DNA from 2 places in the Micrococcus sp. APC 4021 genome. Region 1 is predicted to be linked to the other one. Evidence: predicted binding sites of a transcription regulator. Region 1 holds the regulator's gene; the other holds the start of a gene.
The links. Region 1 encodes HrcA, which represses chaperone genes, less so after heat shock. Its sites were predicted from a motif close to TTNGCACTCGNNNNNNNCGAGTGCNAA; they were not measured.
Positions count from the first base shown of each region.

Region 2: a site for HrcA is predicted at 2,567-2,593, ahead of groL (chaperonin GroEL). Genes of this name have one in related genera too.

Region 1 is NZ_JASDCZ010000024.1:384-7,599, forward strand. Features, by position in the region: gene QL983_RS03725 (16S rRNA (uracil(1498)-N(3))-methyltransferase) at 1-446, opposite strand, end outside; gene dnaJ (molecular chaperone DnaJ) at 443-1,576, opposite strand; gene hrcA (heat-inducible transcriptional repressor HrcA) at 1,652-2,665, opposite strand; gene QL983_RS03740 (DUF3097 family protein) at 2,836-3,696, shown strand; gene QL983_RS03745 (DUF4870 domain-containing protein) at 3,791-4,210, shown strand; gene hemW (radical SAM family heme chaperone HemW) at 4,226-5,506, opposite strand; gene lepA (translation elongation factor 4) at 5,507-7,216, opposite strand, start outside.
Region 2 is NZ_JASDCZ010000005.1:5,405-13,296, reverse strand. Features, by position in the region: gene QL983_RS01105 (DUF4031 domain-containing protein) at 1-691, shown strand, start outside; gene groL (chaperonin GroEL) at 802-2,433, opposite strand; gene QL983_RS01095 (LytR C-terminal domain-containing protein) at 2,754-3,746, opposite strand; gene QL983_RS01090 (DUF3263 domain-containing protein) at 3,750-4,094, opposite strand; gene QL983_RS01085 (uracil-DNA glycosylase) at 4,131-4,808, shown strand; gene QL983_RS01080 (threonine/serine exporter family protein) at 4,822-6,738, opposite strand; tRNA gene QL983_RS01075 (tRNA-Val) at 6,905-6,978, opposite strand; gene QL983_RS01070 (S8 family peptidase) at 7,179-7,892, opposite strand, start outside.

The DNA of each region.
Region 1 (7,216 bases):
CGGGCGCGACGCGCCTGCTTGGCGGCCGCGCGGGCCGTGTCCGCCCACTTCTGGCGGGCCTTGGCGGCCTTGGGGCCCTTCCAGCGGACGATCGAGCGCTCCGCCTCCCAGGGCACCACGGCGTCCACGCCGAGCTCGACGGCGGCCTGGACCGCCATGAGGTCCCGGTCGCCCTTGGCGAGGGCCTGGACGAGCACGAGCGCCGGGGTGGGCGCCGGCTCCTCCGCCACCGTGTCCAGCCGCACGGACACCGCGTCCGGGGCGGCCGCGAGCACGGTGCCGTGGCCGAGCGTGCCCGACCCGTCGGCCAGGAGCACGGCCTCCCCGGGGGCCAGGCGCATGGCCGCGGCGGCGTGCCGGGCCTCGGGGCCGCCGAAGACGACCTCCGCGCCGGCGCTCGCACCGGCCAGGGTGCCCGGTTCGAGGTGGAACAGGGGGGCGGTCACAGGTTCCTCAGGTTCTCCCGCAGCCGGGCGAACATGCCCTTGGCCTGGGGTGCGCCGTGCACGACCTCCTCGCCGCGCACCTCGGCCAGGCGCTCCAGGAGCTGGCGCTGCTCGTCGTCCAGGTCGGTGGGCGTGGTGACCACCACGTCCACCTTGAGGTCGCCACGGCCCTGCCCGCGCAGGCGGCCGACGCCCAGGCCGTGGAGGACCTCGACGTGGCCGGACTGCACGCCCGGGTCCAGGCTGACGGACTGCTTGCCGTCCAGGGTGTCCAGCGTGACGGTGGTGCCCAGGGCCGCGGCGGCCATGGGGACGGTCACGGTGGTGGCCAGGTGGTCGCCCTCGCGGCGGAAGGTCTCGTCCGGGCGGACCGCGATCTCCACGTAGAGGTCCCCGTTCGGGCCGCCGCCCGGGCCGGCCTCACCGCGGCCGGCGAGGTGGATGCGGGTGCCGTCGTCCACGCCCGCGGGGATCCGCAGGGTCAGCGGCGTCCGGGTGCGGACGCGGCCCTGCCCGTCGCACTCGTGGCAGGGCGTCGGGATGACGGTGCCGAACCCCTGGCAGGCGGGGCAGGCCTCGGTGGCCATGACGGTGCCCAGCAGCGACCGCACGGGGCGCTGGATCATGCCGTGGCCGTGGCAGGTCTGGCAGGTCTCCGGCTGGGTGCCGGGCTCGCAGCACGAGCCCTCGCACCGATCGCAGCGTACGGCCGTGTCCAGCTCGATCGTCTGCTCGCCGCCGAAGACGGCGTCGCGCAGGTCGATCCGCGCGGTCACCAGGGCGTCCTGGCCGCGGCGGGCGCGGCTGGCGGGGCCGCCGCGGCCGCCCTGGCCGGCGGCGTTCATGAAGGTCTCGAAGATGTCGGCGAAGCCCCCGAAGCCGCCCGCCCCGCCGAAGCCGCCCGGGAAGCCGGCCTGGCCGTTCTCATTGCCCGTCGTGTCGTAGGCCCGGCGCCGGCCCTCGTCCGAGAGCACCTCGTAGGCGTGGGAGATGCGCTTGAACTGCTCGGCCGCCTCCGGGTCGGGGTTGACGTCCGGGTGGTGGGTGCGCGCGAGCTTGCGGTAGGCGCGGCGGATCTCCTCGGTGCTGGCGTCACGGCTGACGCCGAGCGTCTCGTAGTGGTCGGTCACGGTGGGGATTCCTCTCGGGGAGAGCGGGACGTGGGGCGATGCGGGACGGGGCCCGCCAGGACGCGCGGTGGCGCGTCAGGTGGTCAGGATGCGGGAGAGATAGCGGGCGATCGCCCGGACGGCGGCCATGGTGCCCGGGTAGTCCATCCGGGTCGGTCCGATGACGCCGAGCTTCGCCACGGCGCCGGGGCCGTAGGCGGCTGCGACCACCGAGGTGTCCGCGAGCGATCCGGCGTTCTCGGAGCCGATCCGCACGGACACCCCGTGGGCGTCCTGCTCCATCTCCGTGAGCAGGCGCAGCAGCACCACCTGCTCCTCGAGCGCCTCCAGGATCGGCCCGATGGACGCGCCGAAGTCCCCCGGGGAGCGGGCCAGGTTGGCGGTGCCGGCCAGGACGATGCGGTCCTGCCGGCCGGCCTCGAGCAGGTCCTGGACGGCCGCGGCCACGAGGGCCGCGGACGGCCGGTGCTCCGGGCGGACCCGGGTGACGACGTCGTCCACCACGGTGGCCGCCTGCACCGGACCGAGCCCCAGCAGGGCGTCCAGCAGGAGGCCGCGGAGCACGGACAGCTCCGCCTCGTCGACCGGCCGGTCCAGCACGGCGTGCCGCTGGTCCACCCGTCCCGTGGACAGGATGAGGACCACGAGCAGGCGCGTGGGCGTGAGGGAGACCAGTTCGAGGTGGCGGATCGTGGAGCCGTCCTCGTGTGGGAACTGCGCGACGGCGACCTGCTGGGTCAGCTGGGCCAGGAGGCGCACCGTGGACTCCATCATGTGCTCGGTGTCCGTCTCCGCGTCCAGCAGGGTCCGCACGGCCCGGCGCTCGGCCGGGGACAGCGGCTTCACCTCGGAGAGGCGGTCGACGAACACGCGGTAGCCCTTGTCCGTGGGGACGCGCCCGGCGGAGGTGTGCGGGGCCACGATGAGGCCCTCCTCCTCGAGCGCAGCCATGTCGTTGCGCACGGTCGCGGAGGACACGCCCAGGGCGTGCCGTTCCACGAGCGCCTTGGAGCCCACGGGCTCGCGCAGCGCCACGTAGTCCTCCACGATCGCCTGGAGCACCTGCAGGCGGCGGGGCTGCTCCGACATCTCGGTCCTCCTCTGGTCCGTCGGGATCCGGGGCGACCCCGGAGGTGCCCCTGGCTGGCACTCCGGCGGGTCAAGTGCCAATGCTACCGTCCGGCCCGGGGGACGACCCGACCGGCCCGCACGGCTTCGCTCACGGTGATCGCCCGCCCCCGTTGCTACCGTGCTCTCCCATGGACTGGAGCAGCTGGGGCCCCGCGGGCCACGACGACCTGACGCGCCGCCCCGCCCGGACCGTCCCCGATGTGCCCGCCACCCCCGGCACGGTGGTCGAGGACGTGGCCTCCGGGTTCACCGGGGCCGTGATCGGCATCGAGCGCTCCGGCGGCGTGCACGTGGTGGTCCTGGAGGACCGCCGCGGCGTGCGCCGCGGCTTCCCCCTCGGCGGCGGCTTCTGGATCGACGGCGAGCCCGTGACCCTGGTCCCCCCGACCGCCGCGGCCCCGGCGGCGCCGGCCCGCACCGCCTCCGGCTCGCGACGGGTCGAGGGGGCGCGGGCCCGCACCGCCCGCGCCTCTCGCATCTGGGTGGAGGGCGTGCACGACGCCGAGCTGGTGGAGAAGGTGTGGGGCGAGGACCTGCGCCTCGAGGGCATCGTCGTGGAGCCCCTGCACGGCGTGGACGACCTCGCCGGGGCGATCCGTGCGTTCGCCCCCGGCCCGCGGCGCCGGCTCGGGATCCTCGTGGACCACCTCGTCACCGGGTCCAAGGAGGAGCGCCTCGCGGCCGAGGCCATGCACGTGCCGGGGGCCGCGGGCAACGTGCTCATCCTCGGTCACCCCTACGTGGACGTCTGGCAGGTCATCAAGCCCTCCGTCCTCGGCATCCCCGCGTGGCCCGTCGTGCCGAAGGGGCAGGACTGGAAGACGGGGATCCTGCGGGGACTGGGCTGGCCGCACGGGAGCAAGGAGGCCACGGGGCTGGGGTGGAAGCGGCTGCTCTCCCACGTCACCACGTACGCGGACCTCGAGCCGTCCCTGCTGGGCCGCGTGGAGGAGCTCATCGACTTCCTCACCGCCGCACCCGAGCACTGATCTCGGCGCGGCCCCCGCCCGCCCGCGCTATGCTGGCCCATGCCCTGCGCCCGGTCCCCGGCGCGCGGGTCCCGCGATCCAGGAGGAGCCCCTCGTGAACACCCGCGCGCAGCCCGACGCCGGCCGCACCGGCCACGGCCCGCCCGCCTGGCTCGTCTCGGCCGGCGGCCGCGGCGCCCCGCTCACGGCGAAGCAGGACCGTGACCGCGCGGCGCTGGCCCACCTCAGTCTGGCGTTCGGCGTGCTCGGCCCGCTGGTCGTGTGGCTGCTCTACCGCGACCGCGGCCCGTTCACCTCGCAGGAGTCGCGCGAGGCCCTGAACTTCTCCGGGCCGCCCACGCTCATCACGCTCCTGTTCTTCTTCCTGTCCCTGCTGCCGGTGGTCGGCCCGATCTTCGCGATCCTCGGCGCGCTCACGTGGGCCGCCATGGCGGTCTACGGCGTGATGGGCGCCTCGCACGTGTCCAAGGGCCGTCCGTTCCGGTACCCGTTCAACCTGCGCATCCTGCGCTGACCCGGGGCCGGCCGGTCAGAAGCCGGCCAGCGCCCGGACGATCGCGTCGTTGCGCAGCCGCCCCTCGAGCGTGGGGACGATGCGCCCGTCGACGGCGGCGCGCCCGTCCAGCAGGCCCGCGGCGATGAGTTCGGCGATCGCCCCGCGGATCCGCACGGCCTCCCCCGGCGTCTCCGAGACGAGCTCCGCGGTCGGGAGCCCGCCCACCGTGCGCACCGCGAGCATGATGCGCTCGAGGCGCCGCGCGTCGGCGTCGGGCCGCTCGCGGCCGACGGCGGGGGTGACCCCTGTGGCCAGCCGCTGCGCGTAGGCGGCGGGGTGCTTGGCGTTCCAGAACCGGACCCCGGCGAGGTGCGAGTGCGCGCCCGGGCCGATCCCCCACCAGTCCTGGTCCTCCCAGTACGCCACGTTGTGCCGCGCACGGTGGACCCCGGACCCCCGCGGGTCCCGCGCCCAGTTGGACACCTCGTACCAGCGGTAGCCGGCGGCGCCGAGCAGCTCCTCGGCGAGCAGGTACTTGTCCGCCTGGTCGTCGGGGTCCACGTCCGCCACCTCGCCGCGGGCCACCTGGGCCCCGAGCTTGGTGCCCTCCTCCACGATCAGCGAGTACGCGCTCACATGGTCCGGGGCCAGGGCGACGGCGGCCTCGAGCGTGGCCCGCCAGTCGGCGAGGGACTCCCCCGCGGTCCCGTAGATCAGGTCCAGGGACACCTCCAGGCCGGCCTCGCGGGCCGCGGCGACGGCGGCGGGGACGGACTCGGGCCGATGGGTGCGCTCGAGCGTGGCGAGCACGTGCGGCACCGCGGACTGCATGCCCAGGGAGAGGCGGGTGAAGCCGCCGGCCGCGAGCTGGCGGGCGTACTCCGGGGTGATCGTGTCCGGGTTGGCCTCGGTGGTCACCTCCGCGCCGGGCGCGATCCCGAACCGGTCCACCGCCGCCTGGAGGATGCGCACGAGGTCCGCGGCCGGCAGGAGCGTGGGCGTGCCGCCGCCGAAGAACACCGTGTGCAGCGGGCGGTCGGGCACGTCCGAGGACGCGAGCACGTCCGCGGCGAAGTCCAACTCCGCGACCGCCGACTCCCAGTAGTCGCCGCGACCCGCGCCGGGGCCGAGGTCGACGGCCGTGTACGTGTTGAAGTCGCAGTAGCCGCAGCGCACCGTGCAGAACGGCACGTGGACGTACAGGCTGAAGGTGCGCGCCGCGCCGTCGCGGGCGGCCGCGCGCACCCGCTGCCCGACGTCGGCCGGCAGCCGGCCGTCGTCGGGGACGGGCTCGCCGAGGGGCAGGGCGGGCACTTACTTCTTCGCGGCCTGGTCGGCGCCGGCGCTGTCCGAGGACAGGGCGGCGATGAAGGCCTCCTGCGGGACCTCCACCCGGCCGACCATCTTCATGCGCTTCTTGCCCTCCTTCTGCTTCTCGAGCAGCTTGCGCTTGCGGGAGATGTCGCCGCCGTAGCACTTGGAGAGCACGTCCTTGCGGATCGCGCGGATGTTCTCGCGGGCGATGATGCGCGAGCCGATGGCGGCCTGGATCGGCACCTCGTACTGCTGGCGCGGGATCAGCTCCTTGAGCTTGCCCGTCATCATCACGCCGTACGCGTAGGCGTTGTCCCTGTGGGTGATCGAGGAGAACGCGTCCACCTGTTCGCCCTGGAGCAGGATGTCCACCTTGACGAGGTCGGCGACCTGGTCGCCGTCGGCCTTCCAGTCCAGCGAGGCGTACCCCTTGGTGCGGGACTTGAGCTGGTCGAAGAAGTCGAACACGATCTCGGCCAGCGGGATCCAGTAGCGGATCTCCACGCGTTCCTCGGAGAGGTAGTCCATGCCCTTGAGATTGCCGCGCTTGGCCTGGCACAGCTCCATGACGGCGCCGATGAACTCGGCCGGCACGATGATCGTGGCCGAGGCCATGGGCTCGCGCACCTCGAGGATCTTGCCCTCGGGGAACTCGGAGGGGTTGGTCACGGTGACGACCTCACGGTCCTCCCGGGTGACCTCGTAGACCACGTTGGGCGCGGTGGAGATGAGGTCGAGGTCGAACTCGCGCTCGAGGCGCTCGCGCACGATCTCCAGATGCAGCAGACCGAGGAAGCCGACGCGGAAGCCGAAGCCCAGCGCGACCGAGGTCTCCGGCTCGTAGACGAGCGCGGCGTCGTTGAGCTTGAGCTTGTCCAGGGCGTCACGCAGCACGGGATAGTCCGAGCCGTCGATGGGGTACAGACCCGAGAACACCATGGGCTTGGGGTCCTCGTAGCCACCCAGGGACTGCTCCGCCGGGTGGGCGTGGTTGGTGACCGTGTCGCCCACCTTGGACTGACGCACGTCCTTCACGCCGGTGATGAGGTAGCCCACCTCGCCCGCGGCCAGGCCCTTGGTGGGCACGGGCTCCGGGGAGGAGACGCCGATCTCGAGGAGCTCGTAGGTGGTGCCCGTGGACATCATGCGGACCTTCTCCCGTGGGGAGAGCCGGCCGTCCACGACGCGCACGTACGTGACGACGCCCCGGTAGGTGTCGTACACGGAGTCGAAGATCATCGCGCGGGCCGGGGCGTCCGCGTCCCCCTCCGGGCCGGGGATGGCGCGGACCACGCGGTCCAGCAGCTCCTCGACGCCGACGCCCGTCTTGCCGGAGACGCGCAGCACGTCCTCGGGCTCGCAGCCGATCAGGGAGGCCAGCTCGGCCGCGTAGCGGTCCGGATCCGCGGCGGGCAGGTCGATCTTGTTGAGCACGGGGATGATCTCCAGCTCGTGCTCCATGGCGAGGTAGAGGTTCGCCAGGGTCTGGGCCTCGATGCCCTGGGCGGCGTCCACCAGCAGGATCGCGCCCTCGCACGCGGCCAGCGAGCGGGAGACCTCATAGGTGAAGTCCACGTGCCCGGGGGTGTCGATCATGTTCAGGGCGTAGTCCACCCCGTCCACGGACCAGGGCATGCGCACGGCCTGGGACTTGATGGTGATGCCGCGCTCACGCTCGATGTCCATGCGGTCCAGGTACTGGGCCTTCAT
Region 2 (7,892 bases), on a different contig from region 1:
CGTGCCCGCCCGGAGCCGCGCCGAGAAGCGGGACGTGGTCCTCGCCCGGCGCTGGGCGCGGCTGTTCGAGGGCACGGCGGCGAGCCCAGATGCGGTGACGACGGCGGGTCGCGACCTGCTGGCCCGCTGGACGGAGCCGCATCGGCACTACCACGACCCGGCCCACCTGCTCGCGGTGCTCGAGTCCGTGGACCTGCTCGAGCGGGCGGGGGCGGAGACCGGACCGGATCCGCGTGCGGTCCGCCTGGCCGCGTGGTTCCACGACGCCGTCTACGCCGGGGACCCCACCGCGCCCGCCGGCCAGGACGAGGCGGACTCGGCCGCCCTGGCCCGGGACGTGCTCACCGATCCGCGGCTGGCCGTGCCGGCCGACGTCGTCGACGAGGTGGCACGCCTGGTGCTGCTCACCGCCGCCCACGACCCGGCCCCGCACGACGCGGCCGGGGCGGTGTTCTCGGACGCGGACCTCGAGGTCCTCGGCCGCTCCCCCGAGGCCTACGCCCGCTACGTGGCCGCGGTGCGGCGGGACTACGCGCACGTGTCCGACGCGGACTGGGCCCGCGGTCGCGGCGCGGTGCTGGACGCCCTGCTGGGCGCCGAGCGGCTGTATCGGACCGCGCCCGGCCGAGCGCGCTGGGAGGCCGCCGCCCGCCGCAATCTGGCGGCGGAACGAGCCGCGCTGTCGGCCTGAGCGGGGCGCCTCGGTGCTGGCCCGGAACGCGGCGAGGCCCGCCTCCCCGGACGGGGAGACGGGCCTCGCAGGCTGGGCGTCCGAACGGGTCGGGCCGGCTCAGCGGCTGATCACATCATGCCGCCCATGCCGCCCATCGGGTCCATGCCCTCGGCGCCGGCGGCGGCCTTCTCGGGCTTGTCCGCGACGACGGCCTCGGTGGTCAGGAACAGGCCCGCGATGGACGCGGCGTTCTGCAGGGCCGAGCGGGTCACCTTCACCGGGTCGTTGATGCCGGCGGCCAGCAGGTCCTCGTACTCGCCGGTGGCGGCGTTCAGGCCGTGGCCGTCGTCGAGGGTCTTGACCTTGTCCGCCACGACGCCGGGCTCCAGGCCCGCGTTGAAGGCGATCTGCTTCAGCGGGGCCTCGATGGCGACCTTGACGATGTTCGCGCCGGTGGCCTCGTCGCCCTCGAGCTGCAGGCCGCCGAACGCCTTGGCGCCGGCCTGGATCAGGGCCACGCCGCCGCCGGCGACGATGCCCTCCTCCACCGCGGCCTTGGCGTTGCGCACGGCGTCCTCGATGCGGTGCTTGCGCTCCTTGAGCTCCACCTCGGTGGCCGCGCCGGCCTTGATGACGGCCACGCCGCCGGCCAGCTTGGCGAGGCGCTCCTGCAGCTTCTCGCGGTCGTAGTCCGAGTCGGTGTTCTCGATCTCGGAGCGGATCTGTGCCACGCGGCCGGCGATCTGCTCGGCGTCGCCGGCACCCTCCACGATGGTGGTCTCGTCCTTGGTGATGACCACCTTGCGGGCGGAGCCCAGCAGGTCGAGGGTGGCGTTCTCCAGGGACAGGCCCACCTCGGAGGAGATGACCTGGCCGCCGGTGAGGATGGCGATGTCGGCGAGCATGGCCTTGCGGCGGTCACCGAAGCCCGGGGCCTTCACGGCCACGGACTTGAAGGTGCCGCGGATCTTGTTGACCACGAGGGTGGCCAGGGCCTCGCCCTCGACGTCCTCGGCGATGATCAGCAGCGGCTTGCCCGACTGCATGACCTTCTCGAGGATCGCCACCATGTCCTTCACGGAGGAGATCTTCGAGTTGACGATGAGGATGTAGGGATCCTCGAGGACGGCCTCCTGGCGGTCCGCGTCGGTCACGAAGTAACCGGAGATGTAGCCCTTGTCGAAGCGCATGCCCTCGGTGAGCTCGAGCTCGAGGCCGAAGGTGTTGGACTCCTCGACGGTGATGACGCCCTCCTTGCCGACCTTGTCCAGGGCCTCGGCGATGAGGGAGCCGATCTGCTTGTCCGCGGCGGAGATCGAGGCGGTGGCCGCGATCTGGTCCTTGGTCTCGATCTCGCGGGAGGCGGAGAGCAGCTCAGAGGTGACGGCCTCCACGGCCTTCTCGATGCCGCGCTTCAGGGACAGCGGGTCGGCGCCCGCGGCCACGTTGCGCAGGCCCTCGCGGACCAGCGCCTGGGCCAGCACGGTGGCGGTGGTGGTGCCGTCGCCGGCGACGTCGTCGGTCTTCTTGGCGACCTCCTTGACGAGCTCCGCGCCGATCTTCTCGTACGGGTCCTCGAGCTCGATCTCCTTGGCGATGGAGACGCCGTCGTTGGTGATGGTGGGGGCGCCCCACTTCTTCTCCAGCACCACGTTGCGGCCGCGGGGGCCGAGGGTCACCTTCACGGCGTCGGCCAGGGTGTTCAGGCCCTTCTCCAGGCCGCGGCGGGCCTCTTCGTCGAATGCGATGGTCTTGGCCATGTGCAGGTCCTTTCTGTACGTCGGCTTCCTACTTCTGGTGGCTGACCCGCGCCGATGCCCGCGACGGACGGCCCCTGGGGGCCTCATCGGTGGACAGGTCCTCCTCCACGGCGCCGGACCGACCGGGGTACGGCTGGCAGTCGCGCCTTCGGAGTGCTAACCCCATTATGAGCACTCGCACCGGGAGAGTGCAAAGGGTCCGCGGTGCGGGAGCCCGCTCTTCCGCGGACGGCGGACGGCCCCCGGCAGAACGCCTCGGGAGGCGCCCCGCCGGGGGGCCGGGAAGGGTGCGCGTCCGGCACGGCCGCACGGCGGGCGGGTCAGCCGGTGACGACCACCGCGACGCCGTTCACCTGCAGGTTCGGGGTCTGCATGACCGGGAAGCCGAGCTCCTTGCCGACCGCCTCGGCGGCGGCCTTGTTGGCCGAGCCGTTGTACAGGACGGTGGAGGACTGGATGCCGTAGCCGCTCCAGTTCTTCGCGTCCACCGAGGTGTAGCCGGCGCTCGTGAGCCGCTGCGCGTAGGAGGCGGCGAGGCCCTGGGTACGGGTCGCGTTGTACACGGTGACGTGGGTGCCGCGCACGGCCGCGGACTGCGCGGCCGCACGAGAGCTCGACGCGGCCGCGGACTGCGAGCGCGAGGCGTCCGCCGCGGCGGCCGAACGGGACGCGGCGGCGCGCGAGGACTCCGCCGCCTGGGCGGCCGAACGGGACGCGGCGGCGCGCGAGGACTCCGCCGCCTGGGCGGCCGCCGCCGACCGAGACGCCTCTGCGGACTGCGCGGCGGCCTCGGAACGCGAGGCCTCCGCCGCCTGTGCCGCGGCGGCGGCACGGGACGACTCGGCGGCCTCGGCGGCCTCGGCGGCGGCTCGAGAGGACTCGGCGGCCTCGGCGGCGGCCGCCTCCTGCGCCGCCCGCGAGGACTCGGCCGCGGCCGCGGAACGGGACGCCTCCGCCGCGTCCTCGGACGGGGTGGGGGACTCGGTCGCGGGTGCAGTCGACGCCGACGCGGAGGACGCCGAGGAGGACTCGGACGACGCCGACGCCGACGCCGACGTCGACGTCTCGGCCGCCGGGGCCGTCGTCGAGCTCTCGGCGGCGACGGGCTCCGAGCGGTCACCGGTGAGCCACGGCAGGACGACGCCCACGAACAGGCCGGCGAGCAGGACGAGGCCGGCCACCCAGAGCAGCGGGCTCAGGCGGCGACCCCCGCCCGTGGCGGTCGCGCCGGCGGCGGCGAAGGACTCGCGGTGCGCGCCGCGCTGGTCCGTGTACTCGGGGACCTCGTCGAAGCGGTCGGGCTGGTAGGCCATGGGTCAGTTCTCCTGGCGGGAAGCGGGCGTGGACGGCGCCGGATCCGCGGGTCCCCTCCGGGCCCGGCTGCGGGTGCCGCGCTTGCGCAGCAGCCGCGTGACCAGCAGGGGTCGGTAGGCCAGGGCGGCCTCACGGTCCAGCAGTCCGTTCAACACCTGATAATAGGCGGTCGGAGACAGCCCCAGACGCTCACGGACGGCGTGGTCCTTGGCCCCGCCGTACCGCCAGGTGTCGGCCTCCAGGTCCAGGACCGCACGCTCCAGGTCCGTCAGCTCGTCCCGCCGCGCCCCCGCGCGGGCACCCTCGTCCGGGGCCGGATCGGGCGAGACGGGCGTGGGGTGGGACATGGCGGCCACTGTACCCACCCGGTCTACCCTCGGGGCATGGAGTTCATCGCGCCCCTGGATCCGGGCTGGGAGGCGGCCCTCGCCCCGCAGGCCGCCGCGTTCGAGCAGGTCGGAGAGCGGCTGCGGGTCCGCCGGGCGGCCGGAGAGCAGGTGCTGCCGGCACCGGAGCACATCCTGCGGGCGTTCCGTCAGCCGTTCGCGGACGTCCGCGTCCTCGTGCTGGGCCAGGACCCCTACCCGACGCCGGGCCATCCGATCGGCCTGAGCTTCGCGGTGGACCGCCACGTGCGGCCGCTGCCCCGCTCCCTGGCCAACATCCACCGGGAGCTGCACGACGACCTCGGCATCACCCCGCCCGCCCACGGCGACCTCTCCGCGTGGACGGACCAGGGCGTGCTGCTGCTGAACCGCGCCCTCAGCGTGCGGGCCGGCGCACCCGGCAGCCACCGCGGCCTCGGCTGGGAGCAGATCACGGAGGCCGCGGTGCGGGCCCTCTGCGCGCGCGGCACCCCGCTCGTGGGGCTGCTGTGGGGAGCCGACGCGCGGCGCATGGCGCCGCTGCTGACGGCGGCGGGGGCCGGCGTCGTGGAGTCCCCGCATCCCTCGCCCCTGAGCGCCCACCGCGGGTTCTTCGGCTCCCGGCCGTTCAGCCGGGTGAACCGGCTCCTCGAGGCGGCCGGCGCGGCCCCGGTGGACTGGCGCCTGCCCGACTGAGCCGGGCCGCCGGTCAGCCGCGCTGGTGCATCACGAGTTCGGTGGGCAGCAGCGTGCCCATCCGGTCGGTGATCGGCTTGGCCAGGGTGTTGCCGAAGGCGACGCCGGCCGCGATCGCCACGACGATGACCGCGGCGTTGAACAGTCCCTCGACGCCCAGCAGCGTGGCCCCGGTCTCCACGGTGAACCCGTAGACGGACCGGAACATGGTGAGTCCGGGAAGCAGGAACAGCATGGACGGCAGGACGATCACGAGCGCCGGGGCCGCGAGCCGCTGGGCCACCAGGCGGCCGAGGAACCCGACCGCCGCCGCGGCGACCGCGGGCACCAGCCGGTCACTGACCCCGATCTGCTGCGCTGCCAGGTACGCGCCGAAGCCGGCCCCGGACACGAGACCGCAGGCCAGGATTTGCGGCCACCGCGACTGCTCCACCACCGCGTCCGCCATGCCCGCGGCCATCACGAGGCCCAGCAGCAGCAGCGGCGGATAGCTCAGCGTCCCCGCCTCGGCCAGGTCCAGCTGTTCGAATCCCACGAGATCCCCGATGCCCACGGCGATCATGATCCCGGCCATCACCCCGGCGAACACGAGCAGCGCGGAGAGGAAGCGGCCCGCGGCGGTCACCGGGAAGCCGTGGATGGCGTCCTGCACCGCGGTGACGAACCTCGCCGTGGGCAGGAGCATCATGATGCCGCCGGCGATCACCAGCGCCGGGTTGACCGGCAGGTCGAGGGCGTGGGCCATCAGCGCGATCACCGTGGCCGTGATCGCCCCGAACATCGTGGAGAAGATCTCCGGGAAGCGCGCCTTGTCCGCCTGGACCTTGAGCCAGAAGACCAGCCAGGTGGAGACCATGCCCAGGGCCGCGCCCGTCCAGGTCCCGCCGATGAACGGCACGAAGCAGGCCACGAACACGCCGGAGAAGAGGACCTCGAAGACGGCGGGGAACGGCTTGGGCTGATGCCGGATCTCCACGAGCCGGCGCTGGGCCTCGGCCCGGTCCACCTCGCCCGCGGCGATCTCCTCGACGAGCCGGTGGACGGCCACGAGCCCCTCGAAGTTCACCGAGGACGAGCGGACCACCCGCTGGAGGGTGAACGGGGCCTCGCCGCGTGAGGAGTCGGGCGCGTAGTTCAGGGAGATGGACTGGTTGGTCAGGTCCACCTCGGTCTCGAGGATCCCGTAGGCCTGCGTGGCCACGATGATCGAGGTCTCCACGTCCAGCGAGGCCGCGCCGAAGCTGAACATCGTCTCGCCCAGCTTGAGCGCGAAGTCCAGGGTCGTGCGGGCCTCAAGGGCCTGCGCCTCCGCGCGGCGCTGCTGCAGCGTGGAGCGCATGCGGCGCCCGTACGGCGAGGAGTGCAGGCGGTCGGCCAGCACGAGCGCCTGCGTCGGCAGGTTCTCGACGAAGACCTCGCGGGAGCGCCGGCCGCGCCGACGCCCGCGCTTCTCGGGCGGACCCGCGGGGACCACCGGGTCCGGGACGGTGATGTCCGGCTCGGGGATCACATCCGGGGCGGGCAGGGCGCCGTCGGCCTCCGCGGGCGCCAGGACGGAGGTGGGCACCTGCTCGGACAGCGGCGGCTCGGTCAGGGGCGCGTCCGCGGCCGGCTCCGGCAGCGTCTCCGCCTCCGGCTCGGCCGATTCCTCCGGCTGCGGCTCCGGCGCCGAGACCGGATCGGCGGCGGCGGGGCGGACCACGGGCGGCAGCGGCTCCGTCGGCTCGACGGCGACCGCGGCCGGGTGGGCCGACTCCGCCGGGTCGAGGTCGAGCAGGCCGGGGTCCTCCGGGTCGAGCGTGAGGTCGCCGACAGCGGCGGCGTCCTCGGCGCCGGCCGGGCGCAGCACGGGGATGAGCGTGGGGACGGCCGGGGGCTCCGCGATGCGGGGGTCGAACCGCGCCGGCTCCTGGGTGCCCTCCTGCTCCATGCGGCTCACCCTCTCCTTCCGTGTGCGGGCGCTGGACGCGCCACGGCGGTGGGCCGAGCCCCGCCGACGCGTCCATCCAACCACGCCGGCACCTCCCCCGCCGGGGCCGTCGGCACCGCGGCCCGGGGACGCGAAAGGGCCCTCCCGGAGGAGGGCCCTGCTGCGGTGGATCTTACTGGACTCGAACCAGCGACCTCTCGCGTGTGAAGCGAACGCTCTAACCAACTGAGCTAAAGATCCGGGCGTCGCCCCATGGGGGTGACAACTCGAAGAACGATACCTCAGGCGGCGCCGCCTGTCCACCCGGGCGACGGCCACCCCGCGCACGGCGGAGCGGCCATCGAGAGCCGACGAGCACGTCAGGCGTCGGTCAGCGTGGCGCCGGGCTCGAAACCGCCCTGGGCGACCAACGAGGTCCCGGCGCCCGGGGCGGGCTCCGGTCAGGAGCTGCCACCGAGGGAGGAGACCGCCCTGGCGGCGTCCGCCAGGCCGGCGCCGCAGCCCGCGGAGCAGGACACGGGCATGGACCGGGCCGTGGACCTGAGGGTGGACTCGACCTGGGCCGGGGTGAGGCTCGGCCGCTCGGCCAGCAGCAGGGCGGCCAGGCCCGCGACGTGCGGGGTGGCCATCGAGGTGCCGTTGTAGGCGGCGTGGCCGGCCGTCGTCGGGGTGGTGGCGCCGTTGTTCACGGTCGAGATGATGTTCGCGCCCGGGGCGGTCACGTCCACGGCGGAGCCGTAGTTCGAGAACGAGGCGCGGGCGCCCTGCGAGGTGGAGGCGGCCACCACGATGGTGTTCCGGCAGTTGGCCGGGCGCACGTTGGCGGCGGGCTGGTTCTCGTTGCCCGCCGCCACGACGACGGGCACGCCGCGGGAGACGGCCGCGTTGATCGCGTTCTGGTAGGTGGTGCCGCACGTGCCGGAGCCGCCGAGGGACATGTTGATGACGTCCGCCGGGTTCGGGTTGGCCGGCACGCCCGCCACGGTGCCGCCGGCGGCCCACACGACCGCGTCGGCGATGTCGGACAGCGAACCGCCGCACTTGCCGAGCACGCGGATGGGCTGGATCTTCGCGTTCGGGGCCACGCCGACGACACCCTGGGAGTCGGCCACGGCCGCGACGGTGCCCGCCACGTGGGTGCCGTGCCACGAGGA